DNA from 3 places in the Pseudoalteromonas sp. NEC-BIFX-2020_015 genome. Region 1 is predicted to be linked to each of the others. Evidence: predicted binding sites of a transcription regulator. Region 1 holds the regulator's gene; each other region holds the start of a gene.
The links. Region 1 encodes LexA, which represses DNA repair genes until DNA is damaged. Its sites were predicted from a motif close to TACTGTATNNNNATACAGTA; they were not measured.
Positions count from the first base shown of each region.

Region 2: HH219_RS19105 (SulA-like leucine-rich domain-containing protein) is a predicted target of LexA. The motif match lies at 3,363-3,382, and genes of this name have one in related genera.
Region 3: umuD (translesion error-prone DNA polymerase V autoproteolytic subunit) is a predicted target of LexA. The motif match lies at 3,074-3,093, and genes of this name have one in related genera.

Region 1 is NZ_JABCJL010000029.1:42,760-54,070, forward strand. It holds gene HH219_RS18075 (hypothetical protein) at 51-761, opposite strand; gene HH219_RS18080 (hypothetical protein) at 970-1,350, shown strand; gene HH219_RS18085 (PaaI family thioesterase) at 1,328-1,789, opposite strand; gene lexA (transcriptional repressor LexA) at 1,968-2,585, shown strand; gene coxB (cytochrome c oxidase subunit II) at 3,004-4,146, shown strand; gene ctaD (cytochrome c oxidase subunit I) at 4,146-5,747, shown strand; gene HH219_RS18105 (cytochrome c oxidase assembly protein) at 5,747-6,274, shown strand; gene HH219_RS18110 (cytochrome c oxidase subunit 3) at 6,310-7,185, shown strand; gene HH219_RS22425 (DUF2909 family protein) at 7,085-7,399, opposite strand; gene HH219_RS18120 (SURF1 family protein) at 7,412-8,149, shown strand; gene HH219_RS18125 (transmembrane cytochrome oxidase associated protein) at 8,149-8,643, shown strand; gene HH219_RS18130 (COX15/CtaA family protein) at 8,661-9,650, shown strand; gene cyoE (heme o synthase) at 9,659-10,567, shown strand; gene HH219_RS18140 (SCO family protein) at 10,564-11,175, shown strand.
Region 2 is NZ_JABCJL010000033.1:23,220-34,530, reverse strand. It holds gene cysB (HTH-type transcriptional regulator CysB) at 1-219, opposite strand, end outside; gene HH219_RS19120 (hypothetical protein) at 542-1,300, shown strand; gene HH219_RS19115 (NCS2 family permease) at 1,325-2,617, opposite strand; gene HH219_RS19110 (sel1 repeat family protein) at 2,746-3,201, shown strand; gene HH219_RS19105 (SulA-like leucine-rich domain-containing protein) at 3,406-3,840, shown strand; gene HH219_RS19100 (YchJ family metal-binding protein) at 3,880-4,359, shown strand; gene HH219_RS19095 (PAS domain-containing hybrid sensor histidine kinase/response regulator) at 4,494-7,775, opposite strand; gene HH219_RS19090 (ABC transporter substrate-binding protein) at 7,803-9,032, opposite strand; gene HH219_RS19085 (YkgJ family cysteine cluster protein) at 9,239-9,640, shown strand; gene HH219_RS19080 (EAL domain-containing protein) at 9,758-10,516, opposite strand; gene HH219_RS19075 (extracellular solute-binding protein) at 11,162-11,311, shown strand, end outside.
Region 3 is NZ_JABCJL010000028.1:34,151-45,461, reverse strand. It holds gene HH219_RS17765 (hypothetical protein) at 1-48, shown strand, start outside; gene HH219_RS17760 (patatin-like phospholipase family protein) at 159-1,202, opposite strand; gene HH219_RS17755 (alanine/glycine:cation symporter family protein) at 1,276-2,682, opposite strand; gene umuD (translesion error-prone DNA polymerase V autoproteolytic subunit) at 3,110-3,523, shown strand; gene HH219_RS17745 (Y-family DNA polymerase) at 3,511-4,773, shown strand; gene HH219_RS17740 (hypothetical protein) at 4,888-5,352, opposite strand; gene HH219_RS17735 (DUF4240 domain-containing protein) at 5,457-5,975, opposite strand; gene HH219_RS17730 (YwbE family protein) at 5,972-6,166, opposite strand; gene HH219_RS17725 (hypothetical protein) at 6,224-6,673, opposite strand; gene HH219_RS17720 (hypothetical protein) at 6,678-6,965, opposite strand; gene HH219_RS17715 (hypothetical protein) at 6,958-7,179, opposite strand; gene HH219_RS17710 (ion transporter) at 7,281-8,090, shown strand; gene HH219_RS17705 (TonB-dependent receptor) at 8,251-10,365, shown strand; gene asd (aspartate-semialdehyde dehydrogenase) at 10,434-11,311, opposite strand, start outside.

The DNA of each region.
Region 1 (11,311 bases):
AATTTAGTCGGCGATGGCGTGTGGTTATCGCCATCACCATTAAGAGAATTTTATGTGCGAGTTTGTTTACGTCGAGGCAACCTGAAGTTTTGTAGTAGTAAAATAAATCCAGTGATACAAAATAACACGCTACAGGCAGAAAAACTGATCAGTAATGGATTATTAAAGTCTTCTCGTTCGTCGTAATCCATAATATGTAGCATCCAAAAAAAGTCAAAAATACGCCAAATAGTACTGCGTACAGTAATAACGTTTCCATTATCTGCTGATAGATATAACGTTGTGCTAAAGGTGTCATCAAAAGTTACTTGCCAAATATTTTGTTTATAACCCACCTCACGAGGGCCTGTTGTTAGTATTACAGCATTATTAACTTTTGCTTCTATTAATAAATGAGCGTGGGCATTTGCAATAATTTGGGTTTTACTCGGTGGTAAAAATGGACGCCCAGTAAGGCCATTAAAGCTATGCTCACCTTCGCTGTTATTCACTGTAATTATTGGGGTGGTTAAAAAATGACTATAAGTTATTTGAGTTGGCTGTGGAACTTGCAAGACAATATTATCAAGTGAGGTAGGGTAATCGGCTTGATTAAATGGGTTATTAATTGAGCGTGCTGCAAGATGCTTACCGTGCACTTTTTCAAGAGGGATTGCGCTCATTACTAAACCACCTAACAACCAGGCTAAAATTTGAATTGCTAGTAAATACCCGAGCCATTTGTGAAATTTACGAGCGTGTTTAAAAATGCGTTTATTCATATTACTACCTGTTTGTTATTATTTTTCAGCGCGGTATTTTATAAGCTATACTCGGTTTGCCAATGTGGCAAATTGTCGCATGTAGATTTTAGCTTAGATAAAACGTTGAATTATGTATCTTGAGGTGACTTGGGGATAGATTATTTGGTATAAAAGCAAAAATAGGTTAAAGTTTGCATTGTTTTTAATGTGAGATAAAAGAGAAATAATGTCGGAAATTCAATTTTTAAATGTAGATCTTGAGCTTGAATCCAAACAAGATATTAGCCTGTTAGTTGCAGACTTAAAAAAGAGTGCTGTGGTTTTACATTATGATAAAGATGAGTACCGACAGCTTGCACGCATTGAATCTAAAGGAGAAGTAACCTCTCCTGATAAGGCGATTAATCACTTATGCGAGTTAATAGAGTCGTGTTCGCGTGCAGCATTAAAACAATGGTTATCGTGCTCAAAGCGTACTTTTGATCTTGGCTTTGAATCAGGTACCTCGCCAAAGTGCTTTAATCAAGCATTACAGGTTGATACCTTGTTACGCATATCTGCAATAGGTGCCGGTGTTGAAATTACTATTTATCCTGTTCAGAGCTAATTTTACGCTCAACAACTGCTGCGGTCATCCTCGATACGCAGCATAATTCACCTCGGCTGTTGGTTATTTTTACTTCCCATACTGATGTCCGCTTACCCAAATGCAGTGGCTTAGCTATTGCTGTTAACGTGCCATTACGTGATGCTTTCAAATGGTTCGCATTGATCTCTTGTCCAACGCAGTAAAAGTTTGTGAAATCGACCACAAAATTAGCGGCATAACTGGCGACGGTTTCAGCTAAAACAACATTAGCACCACCGTGCACTATTCCCATTGGGTTATGATGCTCAGGGATGGCTGGCATAGTTGCAACGAGGTAATCGTCACCAATTTCACTAATCTCAATGCCCATGGTTTTCATTAATGTGCCTTGTCCACTTATACCGTTATCAAGACTTTTGCATTGTTCAAGGGTGATAGGTTGATACCAAATACTCATATGTTCATATTCTCCAATGGGTTTAAATTTACTTTATACTTTTTAACATTCATATCGGTAACTTCATACTAATAAATTCAATCAATATTTATGGTTTTATTTAAGCCAATTTAAATTTGCGATTTTCATATAACTGTATATACTCACAGTTAAATGTACTGTATGGAAACCCAGTTGTATGCGCCCATTAACGAATCGCCAAGCTCAAATTCTCGAACTTATTAAAGCTTTTATCAAAGATACAGGCATGCCACCAACGCGTGCAGAAATTGCGCAGACGCTAGGTTTTAAAAGTGCAAATGCGGCAGAAGAGCATTTAAAAGCACTTGCTAAAAAAGGTGTGATTAAAATGAAACCTGGTGCAAGCCGAGGTATTCAACTGGTTGAAGAAGATGAGCCAGAGCAACTAGGTTTACCGCTTATTGGTAGGGTGGCCGCGGGTGAACCAATATTGGCTGAGCAACATGTTGAAAGCCATTGCCAAGTTGATCCGCTGTTATTTAAGCCAGCTGCTGACTTTTTACTGCGTGTACAGGGCATGAGTATGAAAGATATTGGCATTATGGATGGTGATTTATTAGCTGTACATCGTACTCAAGTGGCTGAAAATGGCCAAGTAGTGGTGGCACGTGTTGATGATGATGTAACCGTTAAGCGTATTGAAAAAGCTGGGAAAAAAGTTTTCTTACATGCTGAAAATGATGACTTCTGCGCAATTGAAGTTGATCTAGAGCATGAATCTTTCAATATAGAAGGTTTGGCTGTTGGTGTTATTCGTAACGCCGATTGGATGTAATAACTTTTTCATAGAGTGGCATCAAATAGATGAAGTTTGATGCTTTACATTTTTTAACCCCTAATATATTAGAACCCACACTTGTAAGTACCATTCAAAGCCTTATTACCCCTACTTATCCACTGCTTTTAGCTATTTAATATTACCTTCCTTTGGAAAATAACGCGCTGATTTTTAGTTGTTATTTTTGCAGTAAAATAAAATTTAATTGCCATTAAAACTTGCTAATTGTTCATTTTTTAACTAATTGGTTAATACACTGTATTAACAATTGCTCTTTAATGAGTGTGTTTATGCCTGTGGCATAAATAAATTGTTAACTTTCAGTTAAAATAACAATAAACGAATTGGCGCGATTTAATAGCAGTGCCGCCTTTTCGCTTTGCATTTTTGCAATAGCATTCAAAGGAGTCGTCACATGGGTAAACTGAGCTCTACCTTGTGGCTTATATTGTTTGTTCTACCGCAGCAAGTATTGGCAAATAGCCAATTTAATATGCGAAAGGGCGTAACAGATATAAGTAATGATGTTTATCAACTGCACATGACAATATTTATTATATGTTGTGTGATTGGTGTAATTGTGTTCGCGGTTATGTTTTGGGCACTAATCCATCACCGAAAATCAAAAGGGGCAAAACCTGCCCAATTCCATGAAAGTACAAAAGTAGAAATCCTCTGGACGGCAATACCATTTGTAATCTTAATCGCTATGGCGGTACCCGCTACTAAAACTCTAATTTCGATGGAAGATGCCAGCAAAGCTGATTTGACCATTAAAATTACGGGGTCGCAGTGGAAGTGGCATTATGAATACATGGGTGAAGACGTTGCTTTTTACTCTATTCTATCAACCCCTCAAGATCAAATTTCCAACCAAGCAGATAAAACAAACACCTATCTACTTGAAGTTGATAAGCCATTGGTATTACCAATTAATAAAAAAGTACGTTTTTTGATGACTTCAGACGATGTTATCCACTCTTGGTGGGTACCTGATTTTGCTGTTAAAAAAGATGCAAACCCTGGCTTTATCAATGAAACGTGGACCAAAATTAATGAAGAGGGAATTTATCGAGGTCAGTGTGCTGAGCTATGTGGTAAAGATCATGGTTTTATGCCTGTTGTTGTTGAGGCTAAGTCTGAGCAAGCGTTTACCGATTGGTTGCAACAAGCGAAGCAAGCCAAAAAAACGGCAGCAGCAGCAGATGCAGCCCTGCTTGACCAAACCCTCCCTAAAGAGGAGTTAATGGTGTTGGGAGAGCAAGTGTATATGGCTAGTTGCGCTGCATGCCATCAACCAACAGGAATGGGTTTACCAGGTGTATTTCCTGCGCTCAAAGGTAATCCTGTGGTGTTGGGGGATATTAATGATCATATTGATGTGGTGATTAATGGTCGCCCAGGTACTGCGATGCAAGCATTTGTTAAGCAGTTATCAATTAAGCAATTGGCAGCTGTCGTTACCTATAAACGTAATGCATGGGGTAATGATACTGGGGATATGATTCAACCGAGTCAAATACAAGCCGCGATTGATGCAACTTCGGAGGCTAAATAATGAGTAGCGTAACAGAGCAACAACATAATGAAGCTGGGCATCATGACGGCGGACATCATCACCCTGCAAAAGGGTTTAAGCGTTGGTTGTACACAACTAACCATAAAGACATTGGCAGCTTATATTTAATTTTCTCGTTGACCATGTTTTTAATTGGTGGCGCGATGGCGATGGTTATACGCGCTGAGTTGTTTCAGCCGGGACTACAATTAGTTGATCCTCACTTCTTTAATCAAATGACTACAGTACATGGCTTGATCATGGTATTTGGTGCTGTTATGCCTGCTTTCACAGGGCTGGCAAACTGGATGGTGCCCTTGATGATCGGTGCGCCAGATATGGCGTTACCTCGAATGAATAATTGGAGTTTTTGGATTTTACCATTCGCGTTTTTAATTCTATTAGCCTCATTATTTATGCCTGGTGGTGGCCCTGCATTTGGTTGGACATTTTATGCACCACTTTCTACTACATACAGTAACGATAACACCGCGTTTTTTGTGTTTGCTGTGCATATCATGGGAATTAGCTCAATCATGGGAGCAATCAATGTCATTGTGACCATTGTTAATATGCGAGCTCCAGGTATGACTTGGATGAAGCTACCGTTATTTGTATGGACTTGGCTAATAACGGCATTTTTACTTATTGCTGTAATGCCTGTATTGGCAGGTGCCGTGACTATGGTCCTGACGGATAAATACTTTGCGACCAGCTTTTTTGACGCGGCTGGGGGCGGTGATCCGGTGATGTTCCAACACATATTCTGGTTCTTCGGGCACCCTGAGGTGTACATCATGATATTACCGGCCTTCGGTATTATCTCAACAATAGTGCCTACCTTTTCGCGTAAGCGGCTATTTGGCTATGCCTCCATGGTTTACGCGACGTCCTCAATTGCGTTGTTGAGCTTTATTGTTTGGGCGCACCATATGTTTACGACGGGTATGCCGGTCGCTGGGGAGCTATTTTTTATGTATGCGACCATGCTGATTTCGGTGCCAACGGGCGTTAAGGTATTTAACTGGGTAGCCACTATGTGGCGGGGTTCGATTAGCTTTGAAGTACCCATGTTATTTAGCATCGCCTTTATTGTGCTGTTTACGATTGGTGGTTTCTCAGGGTTAATGTTGGCAATCACTCCTGCAGATTTTCAATATCACGACACTTACTTTGTGGTGGCACATTTTCACTATGTATTAGTGACAGGTGCGGTCTTCTCAATCATGGCGGGGGCATATTATTGGCTGCCAAAATGGACGGGTAATATGTTTAATATCACTTTGGCTAAATGGCACTTTTGGTTGTCGTTAGTGAGTGTGAATGTGCTGTTCTTTCCAATGCACTTTGTTGGTCTTGCAGGTATGCCACGTCGGATCCCTGATTATGCGCTGCAATTTGCCGATTTTAACGCGATTATTAGTATTGGCGGCTTTGCTTTTGGCCTTTCACAATTGCTGTTTGTTGTTGTGGTGTATAAATGCGCACGCGGTGGCGACAAAGTTCCGGCAAAAGTATGGGATGGTGCTGAAGGTCTTGAGTGGGAGGTTGCTTCTCCAGCGCCTTATCACACATTTGAAACCCCACCGGAGATTAAGTAATGAGTCATGCACCGTTACTTAAACGCTTAGTTTTAATATGCCTAGGCATGTTTGCTTTTGCGTTTGCAATGGTGCCGTTGTACGACGTTTTTTGTGATGTTACAGGGCTTAATGGTAAGCCCTCGCTAGAGCAAGCAAAGCAAAGCACGCATATAAATGAAAAGCGTGAAATAGATGTGAGCTTTACTACGCATGCACAAAGTGGCGCGCCGTTTAAGGTGAAATCACATGAATATAGTGTGGTTGTTAAACCTGGTGCTATGCGTGAGGTGTTATTCAAAGCAAAAAATATCAGTAATGAAGATAAAGTAATGCAAGCTGTGCCGTCGGTATCGCCAGGTAAAGCAGCTAAGTATCTACATAAAATGGCCTGTTTTTGTTTTGATCAACAGCCCTTAAAAGCAGGGGAGGAGGTTGAGTTTAAATTACTTTTTTATGTTGATACGGAACTCCCTGATGATGTGGAAGAAATAACTTTATCTTATACCGTGTTTGATATTAGCAAGCAGTTAGTCGCCAGTAATTAGGCCGCCAAACTAATCGCTATTTAGGAGCAAGTAAAATGGATAAAAATCACGAAAAATACTATGTGCCCGCGCAAAGTCCGTGGCCAATAGTCGGTGCATTTGCAATGTTTTTTATTGCAGTGGGTGCCGCGCTTACTGTGATGCAGGCTAAGAGTGAAGGTGGCAATGGTCATTATATTCTCTATGTAGGCATTGGCGTGTTGTTGTTTATGTTATTTAGTTGGTTTAAAAATGTCATTGAAGAGTCTGATAAGGGTTTATATTCAGCGCAAATGGATCGCTCTTTTCGTCAAGGTATGAGTTGGTTTATTTTCTCTGAGGTGATGTTTTTTATGGCGTTTTTTGGTGCATTGTTTTATGCCCGTATCCTCTCTGTGCCTTGGTTGGGTGGAGCGGGTAATAATGCAATGACCAATGAGGTGCTATGGCCAACCTTCGAGGCTATGTGGCCATTAGTCACAACACCAGCAGGAGGTACAACACAAGCCATGGGTTGGCAGGGGTTGCCACTGATCAACACATTAATATTACTCACCTCATCGGTCACTTTGCATTTTGCACATGTCGCAATGGAGAATAATAAGCGCGGACCATTAAAGGTATTTTTGGCATTAACGGTTGCGCTAGGAGTTTGCTTTTTAGGCCTACAAGTTGAAGAGTATATTCATGCCTACCAAGATCTTGGGTTGACCTTAGATGCTGGTGTATACGGCAATACATTCTTTTTACTGACCGGTTTTCATGGCCTGCATGTGACCTTAGGTACGGTTTTATTATTGGTCATTCTAATTCGAATTATTAAAGGCCATTTTAGCCCGGATAAACATTTTGCTTTTCAAGCGGCTGCTTGGTATTGGCATTTTGTTGATGTGGTATGGCTGTGTTTATTTGTATTTGTATACGTGCTGTAATTTTGTGAATAGGCGATGCGTTACTGTGGATAAAACCGATCTTTAACGCTGCAATTACAATCACTAATACAACAACAGAAAATAATACACGACGGCCTAAATAGTGAGACATAGGCCGTCCATCCGCTTTACCTGAGACCATAATAAATAAAGCTCGGAACAAGTTAAAAAGTATAAATAGTAGCAACAGTACGATAATAATTTTAATAATCACTGGGTCACCTTTATGCAGTTAATTTTATGGCGTAAACAAAAGCTTAGCTCAATTATCATACTTTGCGTGGTGGTGATTGTGATTTTAGTGTGCTTACGTTTGGGGTATTGGCAGTTACAAAGAGCTGAAAACAAAGCACTACAGCTAACACAAATAGCCGAGCTACAAGAGCAGGGAGTTTTGAGTTGGAAGCAAATGCATCAGCTTCCAACTAAGTGGAATAAAACCGGGTTGCATGTAACTGTGACGGGCATGCTTGATACAGAGCAATACTGGCTGTTAGACAATCAAGTCTATCAAGGGCAAGTTGGCTACGATGTTGTTACTTTATTAAAATTGACCAACAGTGATGATAACTTATTAGTAAATTTAGGATGGGTTAAGGCCCCCATTAGCCGCGAACAGTTACCTCAGGTTCATTTACCAGCAACCCCTTTCACCATGATAGTGCAATTAAAGCAAGGCACGCTCAGTGGCTTTACGTTGCAAAAAGCAGCGCAACACATAGATTCAAACTGGCCTAAGCGCATACAAATTATTGACTTAGCATTATTTACACAGCAGACGGGTCGTAACATGGTTGAATTTATGGGGTATCGTCAAGGTGATGGCGATAACATCGCTGTGCCCCATTATAAAGCTGTGGTGATGAGCCCCGAAAAACATCAAGCATATGCTGTGCAGTGGTTTTTAATCGCTGTTGCTTGCCTAGTTATTGCAATATTCGCTAGTAAAAAGAAGGAATTATAATGAAAAATAATCCATTAATGATATTTATTGGTTGTTGTTTAGTGCCTTTAATAATGGCGTATTTAGCCTTAAAACTTGACTGGATCCCAAGCGCATCGAGTAATAAAGGCGAGTTTTTAACTCAAGAAATTAAACTGCAAGATTGGCAACAATCTGTGCATAAACAGTGGACTATAGCGCTTAATCACCCTGCACAATGTGAGCAAGCGTGCGCTGAGCAATTACACGCACTAAACAATCTTTATGTTGCCCTTGGTAAAAACCAAGGCAAAGTCGATATGGCAATACTTGGGCAGGCGCAACAGCAAACATTGCGCTGGCGTGAACTCCCTGCAGTCGATGTGCTCCAGCCAGCAAGTTTATATTTAATTGATCATATGGGGTTGGTCGTTTTGCAGTACCCGTATCATGTAGAACCTCAGCAAAACCGTTTAACTCAAAAAGGATTGTTAAAAGATTTAAAAAAATTGCTTAACTACTCGCGTTCAAGCTAATTTAAGGAGTGCTAACTATGTATAAAAATTATAAAAACTTGGTATTAGCTACGTTTATGTTGTCGATTTTAGTTATTGGGCTTGGCGCTTATACTCGTTTAAGTGATGCGGGTTTAGGTTGCCCTGATTGGCCAGGGTGTTATGGATTTTTAACCGTGCCCAAGCATGCAGCTGACCTTGCTCATGTAGAGCAAAGTTACCCTGATATGATGTTTGAAACCGCGAAAGCGTGGAAGGAAATGATCCACCGCTATTTTGCAGGTACCCTTGGCTTATTAATTTTAGCGCTATTTATATTGGCTTTTTCAAAGCGTCAACATCCGACCACGCCTGTTAAGTTACCGTTGTTACTACTTGCGTTAGTGGTTTTTCAGGCCGCGCTAGGCATGTGGACTGTTACCATGAACTTGCAGCCTGTCATTGTAATGGGCCACCTTTTGGGCGGCTTTAGTATTTTGTCTTTAGTTACACTGTTGTATTTACGACTTACTGCACAGCCTATTAGTGGAGGCGATGCCCCTGCAAGGCGTCATTTTAAGCTGAGCTTGGTTGCGTTAGTGGTACTGGTAATTCAAATTGCGCTAGGCGGCTGGTTAGCTGCTAATTATGCTGCCCCACATTGTAACGGTTTACCGCTGTGTAGTTATGGCCAACCATTTTCGCTTAGTAGTGTATTTCAATTACCGTTAGAGCAAAGTACTTATGAATATGGCGTGCTTTCACAGCAAGCAAGAATGTCGATTCATTTACTGCATAGAATATGGGCATTGGTTACGTGTGTAGTGTTAGCACTGATCATGTGGCGCATTTATAGCCATGCACTATCTAAAAAGATAAAACATTGTACTGTGGCGGTCTTAATTGCACTGCTATGTCAGATTTGTTTAGGATTAGCGGTTGTGCATTGGCATTTTCCTTTAGGTATCGCACTGGCACATAACCTCATGGCTGCCATACTCTTATTAACGGTAGTTCGTTTATGTTTTTACTTAAAAGTACGTACTTAGGGGCAGTTATGACACAACTAATAGCAATAACAAAGTTAGCACCTAGTCAAATTAGCGCGTTAATTAATGATTATCTCGCAATTTGTAAATTCAAAGTAGTCGCCATGTTGGTACTAACAGCATGGGTGGGGTTAGCGCTTGCACCAGATGTTGGTCGAGGGATGGGGGTACAGCTAATCAGCTTGTTAGGGATCGGGTTATTATCAGCAGCGGCAGCTGTTATTAATCACGTGGTTGATAGCGAAATAGATAGTAAAATGGCGCGCACACGTCATCGTCCAGTTGCTAAGGGGCGGTTATCTAAGTTTCATGCATTGAGTTTTGCAACAGTGATTGGCGTTAGTGGTTTTATTATGTTGATGCTATGGGCTAATCCGTTAACTGCAATATTGACCTTATTTGCATTGGTTGGTTATGCATTTATTTATACTTCATTTTTAAAACGAGCAACCCCACAAAATATAGTTATTGGTGGACTCGCTGGTGCAATGCCACCATTACTAGGCTGGGTCTCTGAAACTGGGCAAATGGCAGCTGCTCCTTGGTTGCTGGTAATGATTATTTTCACCTGGACGCCTCCACATTTTTGGGCTTTGGCAATTGCCCGAAAAAGTGATTATGAACGAGCAAAAATACCCATGTTACCTGTTACTCACGGTATTGATTTTTGTAAAACATGTGTAGTCGCTTATTCAATTTTATTAGCACTGGTATGTGTACTGCCTTACTTAATTGGCATGTCAGGTGCTATTTATTTAATAGCCTCAACGGTACTTAATGGGATTTTTATTTATAAAGCAGTAAAACTTAAAATGGCAGGAAGTGACGACACTGCGATGGATTTATTCCGTTTTTCAATCGTTCATTTAATGGTACTCTTTGTGGTCTTATTTGTAGACAAATGGCTTGTTATATGAAGTTTAATACGAATGTATTATTAGTTTTAAGTTTGTTTTTTTTGGTTGCTTGTAGTGAAAATAAAGTAGCTACGGTTGACGCACTTGTTTACGAGCAAAGTAAGCCGCTTAATGATTTTATCTTGCAAGATCAAAATAGTGAACCGGTGACTAAGCAAGCTTTTTTAAATCAGTGGAACTTGGTTTTTTTAGGCTATACGAGCTGTCCAGATATTTGTCCGCTTACCTTAGCTAAACTTAATAATGTTCATAAGGCATTAAAAGACAAGTATCCGCTGCAAGTTTGGTTTTTATCCGTTGATCCACAACGAGATACACCCGACAAGCGCAAAGCGTATATTGACTATTTTAATCCAGATTTCTTAGCTGTTTCAGGCCCACATAAAGACTTATTCCCATTAGTGCGAGAACTGGGGCTAATATACGCAATCAGCGATAGTGATGAGCAAGAGTATGCTGTCGATCACAGTGCATCAGTTGCAATGGTTGATTCAACTGGAGCTGTTAGGGCTATTTTTAAACCTGAATTTAAAGCAGGCAGCACGCCTTTGATTAATGCAAAAAAACTAATAATTGAGTTTTCAGTAATTGCAGATCAATATCAATAATTAATTGCTAATTAAAAACTACATGTATTCATGAAGGAGCACGATGTGCTCCTTTTTTTATCTGAATTTTTCATCATGAAATATATTTATTCTTTTTTCAGTGCTTTTGTGGCTTTTTTACTAACTCGGTCTAAGC
Region 2 (11,311 bases), on a different contig from region 1:
AATCTCGCGTGAAATATTAATAATTTCAGTCCCAGCACTGGTCACATGAGTTAAATGTTTGCCACTTCGTCCAAAAATTTGCACGCCGAGTTCATCCTCCAACATACGAACTTGTTTAGAGATGCCTGGTTGTGAGGTAAATAAACTTTCAGCTGTTGCTGATACATTAAGCTTATGGTTTTGAACTTCGACGATGTATCTGAGTTGTTGTAATTTCATGGCTGCATTTTTAGTGTTGTTATACTGCTTATTTATAAATGTTACACCGCTTCAAGCCAAGCTTTATTTCTTCTTAAAGAAAATAAATACAGCCACAGGTACATTTATAAGACTAATGCATCAAGGCTAGCATAATCCTACGCCTTGAGGTAGCCATCATTTGACTGGTATTCAAATTGGAAAATATTATGAACGTGCAATTAATAGTAATAAATAACCACAATGCTAATTTTATTTTGTATAAGCTGCGCAAAACTACCCAGTTAGCATATATTTAATGTAAGATAAAAATTATTAGTTTGAGAAACCAGAGACCAAAACCATGATCGTTTCTATTATTATTATGTTAATTGTTGCGCTGATCGTCATTGCCCTTTGGGTTAGTGCTGTACAACAACATAAAGAGAAACAAGAGACTGAGCGTCGTAAAGACCTTACAAAACAAAAAAAGATCATCGAAGAGTCTGAAGATGTGCTTCTTAATAGCGCCAATATCCCCATGTCAGATCACATTTTATATGTTATTCAGCGTCGTATTTATGACGCGCTATCTTCAATGGTACAATTATCCCCCACTTCAAAAGAACTAAAAAACCGCCTAAAAGAATCAAAAGAACGTCTAGCAAACAAGCCTGAAGGGACAAACGGTGAGAACTTAGCGTTACCGGATAACGACAAGCAACTCATTGCATTGATCCAAGGTATAAAAAAATTAAGAGTGATACTACGTTCTGAACATGGAAAAGGGAAAGTAGATAGCCAAGTATTCGTTGCCGAAGACAAACGCCTAGAAAAACTCCAACTAAAAATAAATATAGAAAGTCAAATAAAGCGAGGTTTATCAGCACGTTCAGCTAATATGGTCGGCTCAGCTAGGCAATACTTTGAAAAAGCTTATGCGACTATTTCTGCAATTTCCTACACCGATGAGTATGTAACAACCAAACGGGCTGAGCTGGAAGGTTACCTGGAAACAATTAGTACTGAACTTAAAGCTTCAAATGCAACGGCATTAAAAAAGAAAAACGAAGAAGAACAAGACGACTTAGATATTTTATTTGCACCGAAGAAAAAGTGGTGATCACTTTTTCTTCGTTTTATCTTATTAGGACAAAAATGCAAATTTAATAACAAACATCGCTGTTAGTATCCATACACTGATACTAACTTCATCACGTTTACCACATAATACTTTAACAGCCGTATAAGAAATAAAACCAAGTGCAATCCCATGCGCGATTGAAAACGTTAAAGGTGTCATTAACAGCACTACACTGACCGGAATGGCATCTGTCATATCATCCCAATTTACAAACTTTAAATTTTGCAGCATTAAAACTGCAACATATAAAATTGCACCAGCGGTAGCATAAGCAGGGACCATTTTCGCAAGCGGTGCAAAAAACATCATCAATAAAAAACACAGCCCGACCACAACAGCGGTTAAACCAGTACGCCCTCCAACAGACACACCCGCCACCGATTCTATATATGACGTTGTCGTAGATGTGCCAAGTACTGAGCCTGCAATTGTTGCCGTACTATCAGCACTTAATGCTCGTCCTAAGCGAGGCATATTGCCTTTTTCATCGGCTAAACCTGCTTTTTGAGTTACAGCAACTAAAGTACCTGAGGTATCAAATAAATCAACAAACAAAAAAGCAAAAATAACACTGAGCATAGAAAGCTCAAACGCAGCAGCAAAATCCAATTGCATAAATGTAGGAGCAAGTGAAGGCGGCATAGAAATTACGCCTTGGTATTGCACTAAGCCTAAACTCAGAGAAATCAATGTCACTAATAAAATACTGATCAATACACCACTTTTGAAATCACGAAATAATAACGCCGCGATGACAAAAAAGCTTAAAATTGCAAGTAATGGACCCGCAGAAGTTATATCTCCAAGCTGAACTAACGTGGCTGGACTCGCGACAATAATTCCAGCATTCTTTAACGCAATAAGCGCTAAAAAAGCACCAATGCCTGTCGCTATAGCTTGTTTAAGAACAAGCGGAATCGCGTTAATTATCCACTCCCTCACTTTAAATAAACTTAAAAGCAAAAAAATGCAGCCCGATATAAACACGGCACCTAACGCAGCCTGCCAAGTATGGCCCATACCAAGCACCACACCATACGTAAAAAACGCATTCAATCCCATACCTGGCGCTAACGCTAATGGATAATTAGCCCAAAAGCCCATAATAAAGCAACCAATTGCAGCTGCGATACAAGTAGCAACAAAAGCCGCACCTTGATCCATACCGGCCTCAGCTAACATGGCCGGATTAACAAAAACAATATAAACCATGGTGATAAAGGTCGTTAAACCAGCAATACATTCACGGCGCACAGTCGAATTGTGCGCGCTAATTTTAAATAACGCATCAAGCATAATGATAATTCATTTTCACAGGGGAATAATTTCGTAATTTTATCACAGATTAAAAGAATAATAGGACAAATCACCCGGTCTTAGACTAAACTTACGTAGTGTATAAAAAAAATAACATGCGTGGCATTATGACTGATACATCTCCAATTGGCCTTGATCTTGAACAACAACTTGAAAACGTGTTGTCATTTATAACTCAACCAACAACAGTTGAGAATAAAGACCCCACACCTGAAACATCGGACAAAACAGTAACGAAAGCACTTTACTATTTAAAAAATGAACAGGTCCCTCTGGCCGCTAAATGGATGCGTCTAGCTGCGATGGCAGGCAATCACAAGGCACAGTTTTATCTGGGCTTATTTTTTATTAAAGGCCAAGGCGTACCCAGTAGCATTTTTCATGGTGCGGTATGGTTAACTTTAGCCAGCAGCCAAGGCTATGAACCTGCAACGATCACATTAGCAGACTTACGTAAACACATAACAACACGTCGCTTTAAAGATGCACAATGTTATGCAGCATCATTGTATGAACAAATTCATCAACAACAGTTTTCTCACCTAATCCCATCACAATCCTAGCCAAAGGAATTAAACGATTTTTTAATTCACTAAAAAATAAATATTTGAAATTTAAAAGATTTAAACTTTTCACTTCCGCATTTGATCTATTAAAAAAAATTAAAGGCAGTAATCGTATAAAAAATTGGCAAAAAACGCTTGCACACAAACACTGTATAAACTACTGTATACACATACTGTATAAACAACCAGTGAGTAGAACCTATGTTACAGCCAATTACTGTTAGAACCGTTAAAAGCTATCAACAAGATAACCTAAGCTCGTCAGTAAATTTAATTCAAATTGAGGATGAGATATCAGCTACTTTTGAACTACTAAAGGTTCTACATCATTATAATAATAAAAATGCATGGACATTATTAATAGCACCAGATCATGTACCAAGTAAAGCTCTGCTGGATTCATACTCAATTGATACAAGTAAGCTCTTAGTAATAAGACAAAAGCATCTTGTGAATTTAGAATATGTTTTAAATTCTGCATTACATAATGGTAATTTTGCAGCGGTGATAACATGGACTGATATCGTAAAAGATAATCAAATTAGTAATCTCTCACTAAAATTAGACCAAGCTAGCGCAAAGCTATATTGCTTTACTAAGACACAAAACATGACAGAGATAGCATTAGCTCAATAAACTGCTAAAATGCCGTTTTTGAATAAACATATTTGAACTATGACTACACATACTGACAAAACTTGCTTGTGTGGGAGCCTTCAAAGCTACCAAGACTGCTGTGAAAAATTACACTTAGGAACAATACAAGCAACTAGCCCAGAACAGCTAATGCGCTCTCGATTTGTTGCATATGCCCTAAAAAACGCAAAATATGTTTACCAAACTTATGCACAAGAAAAACAAGCCGAAAACCCTGTAATAGAAATTGCTGACTTTGCTAATAGTTGTCGCTTTATATCATTAAGCGTCATTAGTACTGACCACAACGAAGAAACAGGCTATGTTGAATTTTGCGCTAGTTATTTTTATCAAAATTTATATTGTCAGTTACATGAAAAATCACAATTTATCAAAGAAAATAAGCTATGGCGCTATTTAGATGGCGAAATTTTCCCTGTTACTGATATAAAAGTAAATCGTAATGATGAGTGTCCATGTGGTAGCAATAAAAAATATAAAAAGTGCCATAGCGTGTGATCTGACTCTATAAACTTAGCGCTAAATAACTAAATTGCATATAAATAAATCAACATTTAAATACAGAATGTATTCTAAACGAGGGCGTTCAAAAATCAGCTCAAGCACTGCTTGTATGTTAGCTTATCTTATTTTCATTTTAAGGAATGGGGTAACCATAAAAGCAGTTTTTCGAGTAAGTTATCTTGCATAATGGGTTTGGGTACATAATCATCCATCCCAGCTTCAATGCACTTTCTTTTATCACCTACCATGGCATTTGCTGTCATCGCGATTATTGGAACTTTTGCGTATATTTTTCCACACTTTAGTTCTCTAATTTGCCGCGTAGCCTCGTAACCATCCATTACTGGCATCTGACAATCCATAATCACTGCGGTATATTGTTCAAATTGCTGGGCGTTTTTTAGATAACTAATCACTTCTTCGCCATTTGCTGCTACATCTATTTGATGTAATCCTAGTTTGTTCAACATACTTATTGCAACAATCTGATTAACTTGATTATCTTCAGCAAGTAAAATTCGAATTGAAGGTTCCCATATTATATTTTCCACAGCGCCATTGCTGCGCAGTGTTTTTGTGAATTGTTGTGACAACTGGCTCGCTCTATCAGAGTAAGCTCCGCTGCCTACCGTGCTCGCAAATACCGCAAATAAATCAGATGTTATTGCTGGCTTTTTAAAGCTACCTGAAAAACCCATTTTTTCAAAGTATGCATCATCGCCCTTATCATTTATTGTCGTCATAACAATCAATTGAATACTTTTGTGACTCTCATTAGCAAGCAATCCTTTTGCTAATTCAATACCATTCATACCCGGCATATCCATATCTAGAAAACCAATATCAAAAGTACGCTTATTTTTTTCATAGAAGGTATTTGCGACCGTGAATGCATCCGCTGAAGACATCGCCACCTTAACATTCGCCCCCCAATGTTTAAGCTGTGAGCTTAATACATTAAGGTGCGTGCAATTATCATCAACTACCAGTATATTTAATTTGCTGATATCCACATTAGGTATTATGGGCTGTGCCTTATCAGATTTTGAAAGTTGTACATAAAAACTAAAACAACTACCTTTTCCATCATCGCTTTCAACACTCACATCCCCATTCATAAGCACACATAATTTTTTAACGATCGCTAAGCCGAGCCCTGTACCACCAAATTTTCGCGTTGTTGATGCATCAACCTGTGAAAATGATTTGAATAACTTAGTTTGCTGATCCTGCGTTATGCCTATGCCAGTATCTTTAATATTGCATCTGAGTTGCCAGTTTTCTATATCCAATTCACTTAGTATGACCTCAACTAATACCTCCCCTGAAGCAGTAAATTTAACTGCATTACTGACTAAGTTAGTTAATATTTGTCGTAACCGCCCTGGATCACCTTGAACACACGAAACATTTACTTGAGTCATATCTAAAATAAATTCAAGACCTTTATCATGTGCGGGCACCGCCGCAGACTGAGCAAACTCACCTAGCATATCTCGAATATCAAACTCTAATATCTCTAGTTCAAGTTTTCCTGCATCAACCTTAGAAAAGTCTAAAATATCATTTATCAAAGTCAGTAAAGAATTCGCACTACTGGAAGCAACCTTTACTTTATAATATTGATCTTCATTCAGCTTTGAGTGTTTCAATAAGTTTAACATGCCGAGTACACCATTCATCGGTGTTCGTATTTCATGACTCATTGCTGCTAAAAACTCACTCTTTGTCACATTAGCCAACTCAGCCTGCCCTTTAGCTTCAACAAGTTCTTTTTCAGCTTCTACTTTTTCAGTAATGTCTTGCTGTATTCCAACAAATGCACTAAGTACACCTTCATTGCTAAATACGGGAGATATTTGTAAGTCATTCCAAAATGGTTTATTTTCTTTTGTGTAATTTAAAATCTCTACACGATGAATTTTTTTAGCTTGCAGCGCCTCTTTGATTTCTTTAATCGTTTCAGCACAAGTGTCGACTCCTTGGAGAAATCGACAGTTTTGTCCTAAAATTTCATTACCATAGCCCGTGATCCGAGAAAACGCACTGTTAATGAATACAAGCGGTGAGCCCTCTAAAGTTGCATCGGCTATGCAAATTCCCACATTGCATGATTCGATCGCATTCGCTAATAAATCATTTTGCTCTTTTGCAGCCTTTAATGCCTCTTGCCCAGTCTTTTGTTCTGTTATGTCAGTAAGTGAACCCGCCATACGAATAGCGTTGTTTTTATCGTTCTTTAACGCAATGCCTTTAAGCCTAAAGTGTCTTATTTCACGTGTTTTTGTGTACAATTTCAACTCAATGTCACATGGTTGATTATTCTCTAAATGCAAAGTAAAAACATCTAACACCCTATTCTTATCTAATTCATGTATTTTTTGTTTAAAACTTTTTAGTTTATTTGGAAACCCTTCGATATCATGATGTTGATAGCCTAATAGCTCTCGAAAGCGGGGGGAGTAATAAACCGTTTTATTGGCTATATCCCAATCCCAAATTCCGTCTGTAGTGCCACTGATTGATAACTTATACCGCTCTTCACTTTCGGCTAAGACTTGCTGCGATCGCTCCAAGCGTTTAAATGGATTAAGTAAAAGTTGCTTACCAAATATCAATAAAATTGCAAAGGATAATATGAGGCTAACAATCACAGCTAAAAAAATATCTCGCGTAAAGCCTGATACTTTTTCTTCTAAAACGCTTGTGCTGATTAAATATTCTAATTGAATCCCGGTGTCACCTATGTATTGCTTATTAATGCTCAAATATTCTTTATTAGCATCTAAGTTCGAGTATAAAACCAATGGTCCCTGCAAGGTTAAACCATAAGCATTACTCTCAATTGCTGAGGATAAAAGCTCCTCTAAGCTTGTGCTAAACTCGACCAATAAGACCCCTTCAGTAAAGTCACTGTATTTAACTGACACTGCAATTTTAAAGAAATTTTCATTGTTGCGCGTTGACAATATAATCGCTTGCTCTGCTTTCTCATCAAGTATTTTTTGAACCCAGCTATTTTCGTCCTCAGTTTCCGTTATATCTATCGCAGGAAAGTTTTCATAAATAGGCACTCTTAATATATTAATAAGCTTTATTGATTCTGTATTGCCCAATATTTTGTAGTCATTCAAAAAATCAGCCACGGATGCTTGAGATAGATCTGTCCCCATTACACTGTTTGATAAAATAGGATGGCGAGATAAATCCCGTAGTATTTGCTGGCGGGTATCTAAAAACTGCCGTAGATAACTAACTGCTAACTCTGACTCAACTTGATTGGCTTTGCTATACAGCTTATTGACTGAATCTTCAGCTCTGCTTCCAACTAAGTAAGTACTAACTAAAATAGACAGTAATAAACTAGTAATTAAAAAAGCATAAAATGCTTTATTTGATGACATAGTCATTATTTTTTTTATAGCCACCAGCATACTTTATATCTCACGCTGAGGAGTAATGATGTGTATTTGTCCGGTGTTATTAAATTGCGCCATACAGATATCTTCTGCACCGAGTGCTTCGTGCGCATCAGGATTGTCCTCGCTCCATATTGAATAAGGCCTCTGATAAACTTTCATTAATCCTGTAATGGGTTTATCTAACTCTTCCAGCTTCTTTCTAACTCTATCTCTTACGATATTTACCTGTGCAACCAAATCAACATCATTCATCGCTGCTATCAATATTTTGCCTATATCGTAGCCATGTACAAAGCCTGCGGGCGCTAATAAATGCTTTTTTTGTTTAAATTCATCAGGGAATAACTTTGCAGCTATGTCTAGCACCTGCTGTGTATGTAGGTCCAAATCGGGGCGATTTAAATCAAAACAACTTTGTAAAAAATATAACGGTAACCCATTATTTAATTCACCACTGACTGAGTTAAAAAAATCACCGCCTGTGATACCCCAGTGGCTCACTATCGGCTTTTGTTTTTCTTTTGGTAGATTTGCCATTGCTTTAACGAAATACTTTCCTTCAACAGCATTGCCAACAAACAGCACACAGTCGCTTTTTGATTGCTCAATTTCTTTTAGTAAAATGCTGGCCTGAGATAATTTTACATTCCAATTAAACCAATAAACGTTATTAGGTATCGCACTGCCCAATGCATTCGTCATGGTTTTATGATTAGATATCCCCCATGGTGTATTTTCTAAAAGTAAATCAACTGAGTTACACTTTAATGTTTGCGTTGCGTACTCTACCATTTTCATGCCAGCTTTAGTGTCATCTAGTGATAATCTAAATACCCAATTTTTAACCTTTGGGTAGCGGGTAATTGGCCCTCCCGCAGCCCACGGTACAAGTAGCAACAACCCATTTTCATTAATAAAATCTCTATATTTTATATATGGTGGGGAATGCAAGCCTCCAAGAATAGCAAGACCTTTGGGGTCGTTTAAAAAACGTTTCATCGTCAAAAAGCTACGGTTACTATTCCCACGATTATCTTTTCCTAAAAAATCAATTTGATAGCCATTAACTGTATTGCCAATTTCATTAAGTGCAGTCATAAACCCCATCTGCATAGCAACTGCAGATGGGTTATGGGTGGAATAGTCTGAATCATGATAGATATTAAACACGCCAAGTTTTTCAATAGAATCTTGCGCAAAAGCACTACAATTAAAAACAAAAAACAACCAAAAAACAAGCCTCATAAGTGACCTTTAATTTCCATTTATCGAGAATAAAATTGATACTTTATGTTAACATGACCAACACCTGTATTAACAATATACCAAAGTATCAAAATCGCCAGTCTTTGCTACAACCTGAGCTGGAGCTAGTCAAGTGATTCAGTAATGCTAAAAAAAGACTATCAATGCTAATATGTGTATTTGTATAGCCTGATAATCAGTGAACTATGAAAGACTGTAACCAATGCGGTAAATGTTGTATAAAATACGGCGGTGGAGATTTGTGTGCGACAAAGGAAGAAATCGATCTTTGGGAAATATTTAATCCTGATATTTTTGAGTTCGTCAAAGGTGACGAAATATGGTTTGATCCTAAATCAGGCGAAAAATTATCAAAATGCCCTTTCCTTGAGGTTGAACCAAAAAAAAATGCAACTGCACCTAACAAGTACACCTGCAGCATTTATTTAGATAGGCCTGAAGATTGCCGCCATTACCCTAGCCTCATTGCTGAAATGGTAAGAGATGAATGTGAAATGATTGAAATTGTCGATTTAGAAAACTATAAAAAAGCGCAAAAAAAACTCGATCTATTAATGCAAGATAGTCGCCCTGCTGGCTACTCGTAAGTGAATGATGTTAATTCATTGTACCAATAATGGCATGCCCTTGTAATAAACTATAACATCAGGAGCTGCCTGCACAGTCATTAAACCTTGGTATAAAAAATTGATTCGACCTAAAATTCAACTAAAACTCACTGAAGGTAAACTTTCAAAGCCGGGTTTTGCAAAGAAATACCCTTGCATTAATTCCACCCCAGCATTACTTAACCATTGATACTCCTCAATCGTTTCGATCCCCTCCGCCAAAACTAAAATATTCAATTCAGTTAACATATTTAAGCAATGCCTAACAACAATTTGCCGCTTGTGGTCTTTATCTATGCCCCTAATCAACCCCATGTCTAACTTAACAATATCAGTTTGAAAATCTGCTAATAAATTAATACCCGAATACCCAGCACCAAAATCATCGGTTGCTGTTTTAAACCCAAGTGATTGATAGTATTCAACCACACGTTTTACATGATTAGTATCTTCAATTTTTTCGACTTCCGTAAATTCGAACATGATGTTCTGTGTAGGGAAATTATGTTTTTTAGCGGCTTCAAGTGTCGTTCTTATACAACGCTCAGGTTTGTAAATTGCATTTGGTAAAAAATTGATGCTCAACATGCCATCAAGTTTAAGTTCAGCGGCAAGTGCGATTGCTTTCACTCTACAAAGCTGATCAAATAAATAACGGTTATCGTCATTAACTTTAGAAATAACAGAATAAGCTGACTCATTATTTAAACCACGAGCAAGCGCTTCATAACCAAAAACACGCTTAGTTTTACAGTTAACAATAGGCTGAAAAGCCATTGTAAAATCAAAGTCTAAACCGTTAATATCGCTACAATTATTGCAATATTCCCTATTGCAATCTATTGATTCACTCATCTATAAGCCCTATTATATCTGTCTTGCTTGGATACCTAGAAGATTAGCTGTCATAATGAGTCTATGCAATGAATTGTATATAAATTAACTAAATATACCCAAGTCACCTCAAGATGTGAGTTTCAGTTGGAATTAAAAGGGATTTAGACAAGGCATTGATTGCAGGCAATGGTAATTCCCTTATCAAAATCAATAACGCAGTATAAATCGCTTTTAAACCAACCCTCTGGGCGTTTCACAGGCACTTACTCTCAGCGTTGTTACTCCTTAAAAGGGACCGCCATTATTGCGAAGTAACGCCTTAATATTAAGCCCCTGTAAAACGCTGAATCCTGCATTTTGAGGTCACTTGGGTATATACGTAAACGTCATGCAATTAAAGTCCATTGCATTTTTTGTTTAGTCAATAACTCTCAAAGTCCATATAAAACAACCTCATTTCATATGGTTATTACTATTAAATTATCTCATTAATATCTAATGTTAACTATACTTAAAAAAACATAACTACTGAGCGAAAACATGACTAAACAAAAAATTACTCGCCGGCACTTTCTTAACACGCTGACCGTTGGTGCAGCAACAACCGCACTTGCTTTTAAAGCCCCTTATGTTTTTGCTAAAAAGCCTATAACTCTGCGCGTAATGGGCACACATGTCACCTTGCAAGAGGAGTTACGCCTAAAAGCCATGCAGGAACTGGGGATAAATCTTGAATTTACACCAAAAGGCAGTGCTGCGGTTTTACAAAAAGCTGCCGCGGATCCATCTTCTTTCGATTTATATGAGCAGTGG
Region 3 (11,311 bases), on a different contig from region 1:
GAAAATGAAATAAAATACGTTAAGGCTTGTGACCCTATGTATCACTAAAGTCAAACTGTCACATCTGAAAACTACCTTAACCACTTAATAAAAAAGGGCTTTTCGCCCTTTCTTTAATATTACGTACCGTAAGCTGTACGTAAAAAACACTCACATTCTTAAATTGTCTTTACTTCAAACTTACCTATTGTTAGATTTTTATCAAATGCGTCGGCTAGTTTTTCGGTTTCGCTAAATACGGTATTCCAATATTTTATTCGGGTGTCGGTATCGAGTTTTGTAAAGTCTGTTCTGTCTGGGATTTTTCCGTAAGGTAAGCTGGCGATGAATTTTTTAGATGGGGTGATCATTACCACGTTGTCGTAATTTTCAGTCGCAACTTTGCGTTTTAAATTTTTATCGAACCACCCTGCCTTGGGGTCTGAATTAAAATGTGGGTATAAAATCAAACCTGGGTTGTTAATTTTTAAATCAAAATGGTAATCAATAATTCCGCCGTCGCGGTACATGCCAGGTGGTGAGCCGGCAATATTTTTTATACCTTGCATAACTAATGGGATTGAACCAGATGCTAATAAAGCATCTTTTAAATTTTCGCTCGTTAAATCTAATTGAGTAGTTTTAATTTTATAACTGTCTTCAATTGAAAAATCACTATTAGGTGCTTGATAAATAAAGCGCTCGTATTGCTTTGTTAAAAATCGGCGATCAACCCGATTATACAAATAGCTTTTTGTTAAGCCTAATAACTGTAATGCTTTATGATCGCTGCCTACAAAGCCATTTGATTTAGCGACAATAAAGTGTGCTTTAAAAATAGGATTATTAATAATTTCGGCAACACCTGTTTGGCCAAAAACATCGTCTAATAACTGTTTTGCTTTTTCGGTTATTTCCGCTGATGTTGGTTTAGCGGTTGAGTAGCGTGTTTGGGAATACGATTTTGCTAAACGCTCAATCGCTGTAACAGGATCCTTTTGTGCAAAACACGCAGCGCGAAATGCACCGGCTGATGAGCCAACTAAGTTTAATTGCGTCGTTCTATTTTTAAAAAACTCACCAAAAATATACTTATCTAAACCAAATAAAGTAAACCATTTAGGCCCACCGGATGCACCTAAAAAGGTGTTAAAAAGCGGTGCTTTAAAGCCTTGTTCGGCAATTATTTTTGCAGCAGTTTTACCTGCATATATCTCTATCATGGTAATACTTAATTATTTTAGCGCGATCACACTGAATATTTATTCAATTAAATATTCAGCATAAGCGAGCTATTTAATGCCAAATACCCTTTTCGGTCTTACCTTGAATAATGACATTTTTTGCATTAAATTTAGGTTCAATACCTTGGGCTCTTTGCTTATTATAATCATCTGTTACATTTAAAATAGTCGGGGTGAGTAATATAATGGCAATAACGTTAACCACGGTCATCAAACCCAGCGCAATATCGGCTAAATCCCACACCTCTTTTAATGTTGCAGACGCGCCCCACATCATCATTGATAAATATAATAGTGTATAAATGCCGCGCCCTATTTTGTTATCAAGCTTAAATAAGTGCAGGTTGCTTTCTGCATAGGCGTAGTTGGCCACTACAGAAGTAAACGCAAATAAAGTAATGGCTGCAGCCACAAAATATACGCCACCCTGTGCTAAATGTGCGGTCATAGCTGCTTGCGTTAAACGAATACCTTCCATCTCGCCGCTAATATCCACATTAGCAAGTAAGATGATCACCGCGGTGCAGCTACACAGTACAATAGTATCGAAGAATACACCCAGCATTTGAATATATCCTTGAGTTACAGGGTGGTTAGGTGTTGGTGAGGCGCTAGCTGATGCATGCGGCACACTGCCCGCGCCTGCTTCGTTTGAATATAAACCGCGTTGTATACCATTTTTTATTGCAGCTCCCATTGCCCCCGCACCGGCTTCTTGCAGGCCAAACGCAGATAGGAATATATCCTTTAACATAGCAGGTACTTGGCTAAAGTTGAGTAGTGTAATAATGACCGCAGCCAGCACAAATATAATCCCCATCACGGGCACTACTCGTTCAGCAAAGCGTGCAATGGCTTTGAAACCACCTAATATAATAGAGCCTGCGAGGATGGTTATAACAATACCAGAGTAGAATGTTGGAATTTCAAATGCGAAATTAAGTGCATCGGTTATGGTATTGGTTTGCATAGCGCTAAAGGTAAAGCCGTAACCTAAAAATAAGCACAATGCGAATGCAATAGCGAGACTGCGGCTATTTAAACCTTGTTTAATATAATAAGCAGGGCCGCCTCTAAATTCACCTTGGCTATCGCGTACTTTATATACTTGACCAAGCACGCTTTCAGCAAAGCCTGTGGCCATCCCTAATATAGCAATGACCCACATCCAAAATATTGCGCCACTGCCACCCAGTGATATAGCAACCGCTACACCGGCTAAATTCCCCGTGCCAACACGGGCACTTAAGCCTGTGCAAAGCGCTTGAAAAGAGCTTATATCGTCTTTATTACATTTACTGCTGCCTTTAAGCAGGCTAAACATATGTTTAAATTTTAGAATTTGCACAGCTTTTAGTCGCACTGAAAACCAAATACCGGTAAACAGCAGGATATAAATAAGGACTTGCCCTTCACCCCATAAAAGATTATTGATGCTGCCTACAACTGTGTTAAACATGTTTATCCCTTCTTGAATTCAAGTATTAAACCTAGCACCTTTGTGAATAATAAATCACTAAATACGTATTTTTATTTAACATGCACTTTATCGTGATTTGTTAAATAATCAAGAAGCTATTAACGTTAAAGGGAATTTTTTATTTTTACTAGAAGAAATTACCTACAATAAACAAAGTAACCATCACTTAGCGCTTGAACTCAGCAGCATTTGAGTAAGTACTTATGTCTGGCTGAATATTTCACTATAAATAATGGTTTCTCTATATTGATGAAAAGACACAGCTAGACTTTAGAAAGAAAAAAATAATAAACATAAAAATCATGTATTTAAGTTTTAGTAATTAATTTACTGTCACCCCCTGCTTGGCTTTTTAGCTAACTTTACATTATACTGTATAAACATACAGTATAATGTGTTTTTATCTATGCATGTCATTCCTATATATATCGAAGCGGGCGTATGCGGGTTTGAATCGCCAGCCGCCCAATATAAAGAACTTGGTTTATCTTTGGATCAATTATTAATTAAACATCCCGATGCGACATTTATCGGTGTGGCTTCTGGGGAGTCAATGCAAGGCGTTGGCATTTTTGATGGTGACTTATTGCTTGTGGATCGCGCTGAAGAAGCCAAAAATGGGGACGTTATTGTGGCTAATTTAAATGGCTTATTTGTATGTAAGCTATTAGACAAAACTAATGCCCGCTTACTCTCAGCCTCAGCTTTATATTCACCTGTGCAACTAAGTGATGCCGATGAATTTCAATTAGAAGGGGTTGTCACTCGCTCTATTCGATTACATCGTCCAAGTCCTGAGTTACACCAATGTACGCCTTAGTGGATGCTGTAGCATTTTATGCCAGTGCAGAAAAAGTATTTGATCCCGCAATTCGTTCAAAACCGGTGGTAGTTCTTACTAATAACGATGGCTGCGTGTGCGCTATTTGCCCTATAGCACGGCGTTTAAATATTCCTAAATTCCAACCTTATTTTAAAGTTAAGCATTTATTGGCTAAGCATAAAGTGGTCGTTCGTTCATCTAACTATGAGTTATACGCAGATTTAAGCGATAGAATGATGAATGTGATCAGTCGTTTTTGTGATAAACAATATATATATTCAATTGATGAGTCATTTTTACATTTTACCGGTTTTACTCCTTTAATTAATGATTGGCATCAGTACGGACACTTGATCCGCCGTACAGTATGGCGTGAAACTAAATTACCTGTGGGGGTCGGCTTTGGCTCAACGCCCACCTTAGCCAAAGCAGCAAATCATGCTGCTAAAAAACTTAAGGGTTTTAACGGGGTTGCTGTCATTGATAGCGAACAAGCGCGACTGCGTATTTTAGCTGCGATGGATGTCGCTGATATATGGGGAGTGGGCAAACGTTTAGCCAAAAAGTTAAAGCAACTTCATATTAACAGTGCACTTGATTTGGCAAAACAAGATCCACTGCAAATGAAACGCTTATTTAATGTGGTACTGGCTCGTACTGTGGATGAACTAAACGGCCGAACCTGTTTAGAGTGGGATGAAGTACGCCAAGATAAACGTGAGATTTTTTCGACTCGTAGCTTTGGTGAACGTTTAACAGATCCAACGGTATTAAAAACAGCCTTGATAAACCATTGTACTATTGTTGCTCGAAAATTGCGTCTGCAACGCTCTTTAACTAAACGCTTATTATTATTTGTGGCAAGCTCCCCACATGAACTAAACGCTTATAAAAAATCATTAGTGTATGAGCTGCCCACATCTAGCGCTGATAGCTGTGTATTTGCCAATGCAATTAGCGAGGTTTTTGCACAATTATACCAACAAAATGTTCGCTTTTATAAGTGTGGCGTGGGAGCATTAGAGCTTAGTTCACAGCAATTTCAGCAATCAGATCTTTTTACGCCGAATAAAAATAACATTAAACTAATGAAATGTTTGGATTCTGTAAATGCGCGTTATGGCAGCAATACGCTTGCTCTGGCAAGTCAGCAACAAAGCCAAGCGTGGCATATGAAACGTGAATTTTTATCTCCACAATACACCACTCGCTGGCTACATTTGCCAAAAATAAGCTGTAACTTATAAAAGGTTATAACAAGGAAAAATTATGATATGTAGTTGTTCTATACAAGTAATTTTTAACGTAGTTAGTGAGTTACTTAATTTGCTAGAATGATCACGTTTTTAATAAAATTGGTATTATGGCTGGCGCTCAAACTCACAGCGTACATTGGTATTTTCAACACTGTATTGAATACGCGTAGGCGAGATGAAATGCAGCATTTGGCTCGTATCTAAATTATCAGCCTGATTTTCACAACGAGTATGGCGCAGCGATAGCGTAACTCTTTGCGTTGTGTATTTGTATTTAGTCGTCACTAAACAAAAGTTTGCCGTTTTATTCGTTTGCGTTCCATGATGCAAGGCGGTAAAAACAATCCCTTCACCTAGTTTAAACCCTAGGCTTGGCGCGCTTTTATCAAACCATGATAATTGCCCATCAGTGCACACACTCGCGCTGCCTGAAACTAACTTATACGTACCTACTTTAGTGTTTAACAAACTAATAAACTGACTTTTATTGCTTGGTAGTTCAGTTTTAGCACTGATTGTAGTGCTAAAAAAAACAAACACGAAACACAGTAATATTTTACGATAGCCCATTAAATACCTGACTTAGAGTGGTTTGTATTTACAGCATAACATGCAATGTCTATTAAAATTAAACAAACCTATAATGAATCGTTGTTTACTTTTTATAGTTAAAATTATTGCCAATATTTAGCAAATAATTGCGGATACGCGAGTTTTAAAAACTTAGCTTTGTCTTTAAAGCGTTTACCTTTAGGCTGTTCTTGCCCTGATGGAGCAAAAGGTAGTTCATCTTCATTGCGCTCTTCGTACAATAAGCCTGCAATAAGATCATACTCATCTAAATAGGGATAGGGTTGCTCATTTAAATGGTATACAGGCGTGCAATCGGCCAATGAATCTGCATTATCGAGGGCTGCGTTAAAAGCAGCTTCGCCACGAGATATTAACCAACAGCGAAACTCTGAAAAGCCATACTCATCGTTACAGCCTGCCATTACAAACGCTGCGCCAAATAACTCCCACGTAAAGCTTTGTCGCATACAGAGACTAAATTGCTTATCGAATTCAATTAACTGATCGTCGTCTAAATCTGTAAGTAAGTTTTTTAAGCGCTCGCTCACTGACTCTGGCTCAGCGGTTTTATCTTCTACGGTAACCAATTGCCAAAATTCAGCTTGGGTAAGTACACTCATGACAATATCTCTTTCACTCGCCCTACTTGTCCATCCTCTAAACGAACTTTAATACCATGAGGATGGTTAGGTGATTTAGTGAGTAGGCGCTCAACAACACCTTGGGTCAATGTGCCGCTACGCTGATCTTCTTTTAAAACGATATTAACTTCGCTGCCAGGGGTAATTTGTGAACGAGTAGGAACAGTCATTATTGATCTCTATTACTATTTTGTAGAATTATAGCCTTATGTGATCGCAATACCAAATTAAACAAGCGTGATTTGAATAGTTTGCTGCTCATTAGCTGCTAAAATTGAGCACATATGTGTTTTGAGCTCGCACGCTTTACCCACTAATTGAAAATCAAAACCTTGACCATTGCCATCCAATATACAACTTAAGTAATTGTCACCAATTGTTATTTTGCTAATACGGGGGATATCAAGCCGAGATAGTTTATTTACCATACTTTGTTTAATGATTAACTCATTGCCTTCACGTGTAATAGCCGCTGTAACCATATTTTTTTCTAAAAACTGCTGACTATAACGTCGTGAAAACGCCCAGAACGCTATGGCCACTACAAAGCCATTGCTTAGCACATGATTTGCACCTACGGGTTGTTGAAGCTGATAAAGCCCAAATATAAAAAATAAACCTGCTAATATGAGCAGCCCACGCTGCTTTTGTTTATTCGTTAAATTAGAAAACATCATAATCCTAAATATTGTCAGCGCTAAATATAAATTTTTTGACTGTTAAATCAATGCTTGCAAGTTTTTTACTTATTATATTTTTAACTAATTGAGTATCTTGATTTTTCGTTGCTTGCTCAAGCGCAAATTGATCTTTAAAGTAACAGCTTAATTTAAGTGATGTAGTTGGTTTACTTAAATCTATCTCATGAGTTAGCCAACTAAATTCACTTAGTTCATCTTTAATTTCTTCACAAGCTCGCGTTAAATTGACACGCAGTACTTTATCGAATTGCTTTTGTGTTTTAGTCATTTTTAGTCGCTTGCTGCTCTGCTCGTTGCTTTTTAAACTCATCGTAGCCATCTTCTTGGCGCTTTATGCACTCATGATACTCTTTATCAGCCATATAATTACATTCACCTAACCGTGCAGATTGAATTTCATGGTAACGTGAATTTGAGCTACATGCGGTTAAAAAAATCACTAGCATCGCACTTATAGCGAGCTTTAGCATATTGAAAAGCATTAAAAATTCCTTACATTTAAAACCGGAAAAGTAATTCATCCATGACTATTTTGCTGTATATTGCACTCGTTTTTATTTATAACCGTTAAGGGCTAATTATGATGTTGTCGCAGTTACACGAGCTGTTCCAGCGTATCGATAAAAGTAAAATATTTCAATCATTTGTTATTGTAGTTATTATAATTTCTGCATTAACAGTAGGCGCACATACTTACTCACTACATCCAACGGTTGAGTTTTTTTTACATTGGATGGATATTGGCATCACCGTCTTTTTCTTGATTGAGTTGATCATTCGTTATATCGCGAGTAAAGGCATCAAAGACTTTTTTTCCAAAGGGTGGAACATCTTTGATTTAATAGTAGTCGTAGGCAGTTTATACCCTGCTGCAGGTTCAAGTGTATTTATAGCACGGTTGCTACGTATTTTTCGCGTTCTACGCCTGGTATCAATGGTTCCTGAACTGCGTTTATTAGTTAATTCACTGCTTAAAGCTATCCCACAAATGGGCTATATCGCCCTTCTAATGTTTGTTATTTTTTATATCTATGCAGCAACAGGAAGTATGTTATTTTCTGAAATAAACCCTGTTTTATGGGGGGATGTGTCTATTTCGATGCTTACTCTGTTCAGAGTGGCAACATTTGAAGATTGGACCGACGTCATGTATGAAACCATGGCCGTGTATAAGCTAAGCTGGATCTATTACCTTACATTTATATTTTTGACCGCTTTTGTGTTTTTGAACATGATGGTAGGCGCTATTTTAGAGGTAATGTCTGAGGAGCACCGCAATGCGCGTGAAGAGCAAACAAACATTAATGATATGCCAGCAACACAAGGGCAAATAAACGAATTAAAAACACAATTAAGTGAGTTAAAGACATTGCTTAGTGAAAGGAAAATGTAACTCTTCGTGTAATGACACTTCTTAAATGCAGTGTCATTACACTTTAAAACCATAAAATCATTTTAGAAACGTGCACAACCCTAAAGAGGAACTCAATTGCGAATCATTTCCAATTAGTTTATTATTGCGTTCCATTTTTATATTGCGCATTTTTAAGAATATGATCAAAACCAACCTTAGCATCCTAGCACTTATAATTTCAGCTCAAGTAACCGCCAACGATGAACCACAAGACTTAGAACGTATTTTAGTTACCGGTAGCCGTATCGCTGAAAGTATTGATGAAATTCCATCATCGGTAACAATTATTGGCCAAAAAGAACTTGCAGCACAACTTAAAGTAACCACTGATCTGCAAAGTATATTAGCAATGTATGTACCCGGCATTGCCTCAAGCAGTGGAACATCAAGTAACTTTGCACAAACATTACGTGGCCGTGCAGCACTTGTTATGATTGACGGTGTCCCGCAATCAACACCACTTAGAAATGGATCTTTAGGTATGCGTTCATTAGACCCTCATGTCATTGAACGAATTGAAGTTATTCAAGGTGCGACCTCTATTTATGGTAATGGTGCTGCGGGGGGTATCATTAACTACATCACTAAAAAGCCTGCAACAAACAGTAAGTTTAGTTTAAACACAACCGCATCGACACAATTTAGTGCGGTAAAGCTTGATGACTCTGCTGGTTTAAAAGTAACGACAACCGCATCAGGTGAAATTGATGACTTTAGCTATATTGTCAGCTTAGGTATTGAAAATAATGGCGTATTAAGAGACGCTGAAGGTGATGCACTCGGTACACAATATGGATTATCTGAAGCAAAGTCGCGTAATTTCTTCACAAAACTAAGTTATGACTTTGATGCCGATAAATCACTGCAAATGACCTACAACTATTTTGAATCGCAACAAGATTCTGCATGGGTTGATGTTATTGGTGATATCAATAAAGGTGAAAAAACCTACGCAATAAAAGACGCTGCAAGCACGCCATTTAATGCAGCGCCACAAGGGCCACGTGGTAATCATAATTTACAGATAAAATACACTGATGCAGAGATTTTTAGTAATACCGCATTCAATTTAGATGTGTATAAACAATCTATCGAAAATGTATTTTTTTACTCAACGGTATTAGCAAACCCTGATTTAAACCTAGCAGGTGGACAGTCGTTAATTAAGTCAGAAAAACAGGGATTACGCTCAGTATTTAATACGTTAGCTGATTGGGATAATGTTGAAGCGACCTTTATTTACGGCGTTGATATCCTCAATGATACTACTTCTCAACCAATGGTTGATGGTCGACTTTGGGTACCAGAAATGGACATGGTTAATGTTGCTGGTTTCTTACAAAGCAAGTGGGTTATTCAAGATGACTTTATTGTCAAAGCTGGGCTTCGCTATGAAAATATGGATATTGAAGTAAATGATTACAATACATTAAAGCTATGTAGAAGCGCTGATCAATGCTCTGTTCCCAAAGCTGTAAAAGGCGGAACCATTGAGTTTACCGCAACAACGTTTAATGTTGGTTTTCGTTATAATGCAAACCAAGCGTTTACACCTTACGTAAGCTATTCGCAAGGTGCTAACATTCCTGATTTAGGTGCTTTATTACGCTCAGCAACAGTACAAGACATTGCACTTATCCAAACTGAAGCGGCGATAATAGATAACTATGAAGTCGGTTTTGTCAGCGAGTTCGAACAATTTAGATTTGAGTTATCCGCTTATAAAAGTTTTTCAGATTTAGGGTCACGCAGCGTGCAGGATCCAAAAACAGGGATTTATATAACACAACGCGCACCACAAAAAATTTGGGGCTATGAAGGGGTACTTAACTACACGTTCAATGACCAATGGGATTTAGCTGCAACGTATGGTTACGTTGAAGGCAAGCACAGCAATACAGGCAATTATTTAGGAGCACGTGAAGTATCTGCGCCTAAAGGCACACTTGCATTAAATTGGCAGCCAACCACGCAGGCAAAAATGTCAGTTCATTATATTCATGTTAGCGACCGAGATCGTTTTGAAAAAAATGATAAAGGCGTTTACACCGGCGATGAGGGGCCTGTAAATGGCTATGGCATTGTTAACTTAAGCGGCAGTTACGATTTTGATCAATGGTCGGTGTTTGCAGGTGTTGAAAACTTACTTAATAAAGATTACTTCCCTGCCCGTTCACAAGCTTTAACGTTTAGAGCGTTTAACGTCAAAGGGATCGGGACTACCGTAAACTTAGGTGTTAACTACCGTTTTTAAATAAACTAAATTGGCAATAAAAAAGGGCGGAAATATCCGCCCTTTTAATATTAATAGATATTTAATGTCTACGCGTTATTACCTTCAACTATAATACGTAGCATACGACGAAGCGGCTCTGCAGCGCCCCATAATAACTGGTCGCCCACTGTAAACGCGCTTATATATTCAGGACCCATCGTTAGTTTGCGAATACGCCCAATTGGAATGCTAAGCGTGCCTGTCACTTTAACCGGTGTTAAATCAGTTGCTGTAATATCGCGTTCATTTGGGATCACTTTAACCCATTCATTATGTGATGCTAAAATCTGTTCAATTTTCTCTACACTGATATCTTCACGCAGCTTAATAGTCATCGCTTGAGAATGGCAACGCATCGCACTGATCCTCACACATAAACCATCAACGGGAACTGGTTGCTTAGATGAACCTAAAATTTTGTTCGCTTCAACCTGCGCTTTCCACTCTTCTTTGGATTGACCACTTGGCATAGGCACATCAATCCATGGAATTAAGCTGCCAGCAAGGGGGACTCCAAATTGCTCTTGCGGTAAATCGCTTGCGGCAATTTGCTCTGTCACTAGTTTATCTATTTCTAAAATAGCGGCTTGTGGATCAGCTAACTTATCAGCAACAGACGCATGAATAGAGCCCATTTGTGCTATTAGCTCTTTCATATTACGAGCACCTGCACCGGATGCTGCTTGATAAGTCATTGGGCTTACCCATTCAATCAAGTCTTGTTCAAACAAGCCGCCTAGCGCTAATAGCATCAACGATACGGTGCAGTTGCCACCAACAAAGGTTTTAACCCCCTGTTCTAACCCTTGCTCTATGACATCTTTGTTTACTGGATCAAGAACAATAATACTGTCGTCACTCATGCGAAGTGCGGACGCCGCGTCAATCCAATAACCATCCCAACCGGTAGCACGTAATTGAGGAT